DNA from 2 places in the Alteromonas sp. P256 genome. Region 2 is predicted to be linked to the other one. Evidence: riboswitches for the same ligand, from Rfam matches in the RefSeq annotation. Region 2 holds a riboswitch; the other holds the start of a gene.

Region 1 (3,152 bases), on a different contig from region 2:
TCAACACATCTTCACATGGCGTTCCGCTGCGTGCATAAGTAAAATTTGAAATTGTCTCTTGATACTTAACGGCTACTTTCGTGGTAATTTGCGTAGCATCAGCCTTATCGATTATGCCAAGCAAAGCAAAATCTGCACTGCAATAGCCTGCCAGTAACCGTGTACTGTCGATAAAAAAGTCTTCATTCCCCGATTCATTCGATAGACGGGCTAATTGCTCGAAGAGCTCATGCAACTCATCCCTATGCTTTTTCTCTATGATCAATTTAGATGACTGACGGCTGTAACCGTAGGCGATATTCAATACGGTAAATATAGACATGACTGTCATGGGCAGCCCACCAAAATACACAAAAGTAGACTGCTGACTGTCTAAAATATACCCCGTATAGCCGAAAGAAACTTGCAGCAGCATTGTTAGCAAAAGTGAGAGAGAAACGAATGTTAGCTGTTGACGATACAGCTTGATGCTACAGTAGATTAAAAACAATCCCATAACGCTTGACACCACGTGCAAAATGGCAGAGTAAGCATTTGATTGGCCTGTTAATACGTTCGCTAAATTGCCAAATAATGTGACGTATTCAACTAGAACTGGCGCTTCTCCATATCGTAAGGAGAAACTTGAGAGCAGATTGTACGCTAAAAGCGGCAAACATATTATGGCAGAAGCAATGGTTGCTTGACGTGTAAATCGAAACTTTGACCATTTCCCAAAGACGTAATAGTAAAGAGGAATGCCAATGATGAGGCATGATAGGTGATATTTACTCAATAAAATTGCACGTTGCAAGTCAGTCGTGTTTAACAGCAGCAATGACAGCAAATTAAAACTTAATAGCAAAATATTGATGCAGGCCAATCCAATAAAATGGGGCTGTTCTTTCCTTATACCCGAAAGTAATATCGCTAGAAAACAGAAAGCATTGAAGCTAATTAAGGTGACATAAAATGCGTTCATAGCTCTCCTATTGATATTTACTACTGCATTAAAACGCTCGCTTTTAAGCTCGCGATATAACGGCGGTGCGTTATGCATCTTTTAATTCTTACTATAGCGTGATAGGTAAAAAAAAAGAAAGTAAAAAAACCTTCACTCCTCGCAACTCTTTAAATCATAAAAATAAGTTATAAATATCAATTACTTAAAAACAAAACCAAGACTTAACAGCTGGTGAGAGCGGCTGTATTTGCTGTTGCCCCTTGAATATGAAAGATGGCTAGGCTTGTAATTAGATACAGGATGAATTTATAGTAATAGCTCAATCACTTGTCGGAGTGCTTCACTGGAAACCCAGTAAGCTGAGACTGCGAAAGCAGGATCCGTAGAACCTGATCAGGCTAATACCTGCGAAGGGAACAAGAGAAAATGTTGGTTTTGTATACAACCATTTTGCATAAATCACTGTTTCTAAAATAAACATTTCATGTAAATTCGGTGCGTAAACAAACTCGGTACGCAAAATTATGGCTCTCTAAGGCTGTCGCCCAAGGCGATGACAATGAGTGCTAATTAATTGTACTTTCCTCGCCTTCATTTTTCCTTTTCACTCCTGACAAGCATTTTATCTAACGCCAACTCAAGAAGGCCAAAATGCTATGTCGACACGACGCGAACAGCGCCAACAAGCGCAACAATTTATCAATGAATTAGCCGGTGAGGCTTACCCAAACTCTACTCGTCACTATGAGATAGGAAGTAGCAATGATATTAAGGTTGCTATGCGCCTTATCCACCAGCATGACAGTTTAATTGGCGGAACAGAAGAAAACCCGCTGTTAGAACCTAACCCTCCTATTCCTGTTTATGATACCTCAGGGCCCTATGGCGACCCGCATGAAAACATTGATGTACACACAGGTTTACCTGCCCTGCGCACGCCATGGATAGAGAGCCGGGGCGATACTCAGGAGCTCACTGGCGTAACGTCGTCTTTCGCTAAAGAACGAGAAGCGGATATATTTACTGAGGATTTTAGGTTTGTTCGCACTGCAAAGCCTAAAAAGGCAAAAACACAAAAAAATGTAACGCAGCTGCACTATGCGCGCAGAGGCATTATTACACCCGAGATGGAATACATCGCCATTCGGGAGAACATGGGCAGACAATCGATAAAGCAGGAAGAACTATCTCAGCAACACGCTGGCGAAAGTTTTGGCGCTCAGCTCCCCGACGCAATTACCCCAGAGTTTGTTCGCCAAGAAGTGGCGGCGGGCCGGGCAATCATTCCCTGTAACATCAATCATCCCGAACTAGAGCCAATGATCATTGGGCGCAACTTTTTAGTGAAAATTAACGCCAATATTGGTAACTCAGCAGTGACTTCTTCTATTGAAGAAGAAGTCGAAAAGTTAGTATGGTCTACCCGATGGGGCGCCGACACCATTATGGATTTATCCACGGGCCGAAACATTCATGAAACCCGTGAATGGCTGTTGAGAAATAGCCCGGTACCATTAGGTACTGTGCCCATTTACCAGGCACTCGAAAAAGTGAATGGCGTGGCCGAAGACCTAGATTGGGCTATTTTTAAAGACACACTGATTGAGCAAGCCGAACAAGGTGTAGATTACTTCACTATTCATGCCGGGGTATTACTAGAATACGTGCCGCTTACGGCCAACCGCGTTACAGGCATTGTCTCTCGGGGTGGTTCAATTATGGCAAAGTGGTGTTTAAGCCATCATAAAGAAAGCTTTTTGTACGAACACTTTCGCGAAATTTGTGAAATCTGCGCTCAGTACGATGTGTCACTTTCCTTAGGCGATGGCCTTCGCCCTGGAAGTGTTGCCGATGCCAATGACAAAGCCCAATTTGCCGAGCTTCATACCCTTGGCGAACTGACCAAAATTGCATGGGAATACGATGTTCAGGTGATGATTGAGGGCCCAGGTCATGTACCAATGCACATGATTAAAGCCAATATGGAAGAGCAGCTTACCCATTGCCATGAAGCGCCATTTTACACCCTTGGCCCTTTAACCACCGACATTGCTCCGGGGTACGATCACATTACTTCAGGCATAGGCGCAGCAATGATTGGCTGGTATGGCTGCGCAATGCTTTGTTACGTAACGCCTAAAGAACATTTGGGCTTACCCAACAAAGAAGACGTGAAGCAAGGGCTTATCACTTACAAGATAGCGGCCCA
Region 2 (3,152 bases):
AGCCAGGTCCTTTATAGCCACGTGAAATACTGGCATAGTAAAAGTGCTTGCCCAGTGTGTACTGCAATGCCACTTTGCCGCCCAGCATATTGGTATCGTTATCACGGGTTAGGCCACGATTATCCGCAAAATCGAAATCATAGTTTTCTGCGCGAATACCGGCTACCAGTGTTAAATCGTCTCTTAAGCGGGTTTCGGTTTCTAAATAAAGCGCGGTTGTTGTTGGGGCAAACTCACTGGCGTAATCGCTGTCTAAGTACGTATATTGGCGTAGCAAGTTTTCCTCAGTTTGTTTATAGAAAGCCCCTACCGTCCAATCTGTCACCCCATTGAACAACGCCGCATCGCGAGAGGAGACAAAGCGGATTTCACCTGTCTGTGTTTCTACATCGCGATAGTAAGCGTCAAACGATGTATAGCCGAAAGGGTGGAAACCAGTGAACGTCCAATCTTCGTCATAGCCATAGGCGATGTTATGAGAAGCATGTGTCGCAATTAAGATAAGGTCGCCTGCGCCAGTGGTAGTGGTAGAGCGGGCGCTTACTGCATGAGTTTGGTGCTCGTCAAAACCCGGCTCGTCAGACAGTGTTCTGTTGTCATTGTCTAAAGAGAATGCGTCGTAGCCGTTATCAATATCATACCAACGGTAAGCCAATGCCAATGTGCTGTTGTCAGCAACATTTCCATCTACAGCGAAACGAAGCGCAGTCTCATCAATATTATTCGTATCGTCTCTATTTAAAAACGTATTCTCGACAAAACCATCGCTTCGATTGTGCACCAGCGCTACGCGATAGCCCCAATTGGTGTTGATGTCATCGCCGGTTGCAGCTTCAACGCGATAGCTATCTTTATTGCCAATTCGCGCTTCAACATAGTCAGGCGCCTCGCTTCCCGTTTCATTGCTTGACAATTTGACGGCTCCGGCTAGTGCTCCCGTGCCATATAGCGTTGCCTGGGGACCGCGATAAACCTCAAGCTGTTTAGTATCAAATATAATGCCAGACGCAGCGAGACCAGAAAAATCAAACTCGTCAACAATAAAACTGACAGAGGGATTAATCGGTTCGGCAAACTGGCTGCGCTCACCAATACCACGAATTTGAATAAAGCGGCCGCGAGAGGCACCTGCCGCAAAATTTACGTTCGGAATAATATTGAGAATACTGTCAACATGAGAAGGCTGTCTGCTGCGCAAGCGCTCTTGATTCAGTATGGTCGCACTGGCGCTAAGCTGAGCTAGCGTAGTTTGACGAAAATTGCCCGTCACCACTACTTTTTCAATATCGTCAATGGTGTCAGTATTTTCTTGAACGTTATCAGAGGCTTCAGATTGTGCAATCGCGCTTATTGAAGTTGCTAATAATGAGAGTGTGAAAAGTTGTTTGTACATGGGATCTCTTGTTCTCTTAATAAGAAAAAAGATCCGGGTTTAGCGGCAGGTGATCAGGCTATATTGTAAACCATTCCTACGCCGGTATTATCCGGATCAGGTTTAAGGGTTCCCACTAGTGTGGATCTCAGACCGAAAAACGGACACCCCTTGGTATAATTCGCAAGTGACTCATCAGTAATGTGCAGGCTGTTTGAGTTAAACGAGCACAAGTCATTAACTTAACGAACGCCGTGGAGTCTACCACTTCGAAACACGCCGTCAAGCGCAACGCTCGTTAAGCTAAGTTCATATTTAATCTAGGTTATTACAAATCTAGGCCGTTACAAATTTAGCGTAACGAACTAAACTCGACTTAGCTATTCTCTATATTAAGATTGAGCTTGCGCACTTCATCATCAGTTTGCGCAATTAACCCTTCTAATGTCTTTCCATGAGAGGCCGGCTGTCTCGTCTCTGGGTCCACTTTAACGAACACAATATCGTCTGCAAAACAAATCGTCTTTTTAGTCGCTTTATTACGCACTAAGCAGCTCACCGTAATAGACGTGCGCCCTACTGCCTTGGTCTCAAGACCAAACTCAACGATATCGCCCTGTAAAGCTGGTGATTCAAAACTAATTTCGCCAATATGCTTAGTGACCAAACAATTGGTTTCTAACTGACAAATAGCCCATATTGCGGCCTCTTCATCTATCCATTCTAATGCTCTACCGCCAAACAATGAGTTGGCGTAATTGAGGTCGTTTGGCATCACTAAACGCCGAGAAAGAAAGCGCATTCGAATTCCTTAATATAAATCGCTACTATATGCGCTCAATTATACAGAAAAAAACTCTTCATGGCGCTACAACAATTACGTGACTGGCTATTCGCCCCCTACTACACGCAGGCTGAAAAGCAAAAGTGCGATGTAGAATATAATGCAGCATACAATGCAGAACACTATGCAGAACACTATGCAGAATATAATGCAGAATACTATGCAGAGCGGCCACAGATTCATCGCCGACTCCTTGTTATATCTGGCGACGTTGAGTTTATTGGGAATACTATTGATGTATTGCTCGCTGATTTACCAGGCCAGTGCCGTGCAGAAGCGTTTAGCGAGAGCCAACTAAAAGGTAAAAACAGAAAAATACTGTTGGGCTCTGAACGTGATATGGCCATTTTTCATTGCCATGAGTCTTTTAGCCCAGGCAACTTTTTGGCGCTGGCTGGCACAATTACGCATGGTGGTTGCCTCATTGTTACCTGCCCTTCTTTTGATAAGTGGCCGCGGCATCACCATGCATCTTTCATTTCATACGGCTACGAAAGTAATGACAGTGCTTATTTAAAACGATTTATAACATTACTTTTAGATGACAAGCACACCGCAATTCACACCCTTGAAGGTACCCGCCTACCGAATCAAGTTACACCGTATCTCGATGCAAAGCAGGATATGGGTTATTTAGATACTTATCAGAGTAGCCAACACTTAATCCCCTCCTTATTTAGCTCTAAAGACCAAAGAGCGGCATTTAATGCGCTGAGAGACCAGTTTGAAGAGGATAATTTGCATACTCTCGTAGCGGCACCACGAGGGCGCGGCAAATCAAGCCTACTCGGAATATTCATATGGCACTTGTTAAATGAAGGCCAACATATTCTGCTAACAAGTACACTGTTTGAAAACGTGCACTCTGTTTTTCGCCAGATTGACCGAATGTGTCAACAAAATAAAATTTCTACCGACAATAGCAAACATCCGCAT

What was found. Region 2 has a riboswitch for thiamine pyrophosphate ahead of V7R39_RS00750 (TonB-dependent receptor). Riboswitches for the same ligand answer to the same signal wherever they lie in the genome.
Region 1: it holds a riboswitch for thiamine pyrophosphate, as region 2 does, so the genes downstream of both, thiC (phosphomethylpyrimidine synthase ThiC) here and V7R39_RS00750 (TonB-dependent receptor) in region 2, are expected to answer to the same signal.

What each region holds. Positions count from the first base shown of each region.
Region 1 covers NZ_JAZETM010000014.1:66,962-70,113, reverse strand. Annotated here, with positions in the region: gene V7R39_RS16600 (bifunctional diguanylate cyclase/phosphodiesterase) at 1-961, opposite strand, end outside; TPP riboswitch at 1,265-1,376, shown strand; gene thiC (phosphomethylpyrimidine synthase ThiC) at 1,600-3,152, shown strand, end outside.
Region 2 covers NZ_JAZETM010000001.1:175,514-178,665, forward strand. Annotated here, with positions in the region: gene V7R39_RS00750 (TonB-dependent receptor) at 1-1,393, opposite strand, end outside; TPP riboswitch at 1,450-1,554, opposite strand; gene V7R39_RS00755 (acyl-CoA thioesterase) at 1,749-2,174, opposite strand; gene V7R39_RS00760 (GNAT family N-acetyltransferase) at 2,235-3,152, shown strand, end outside.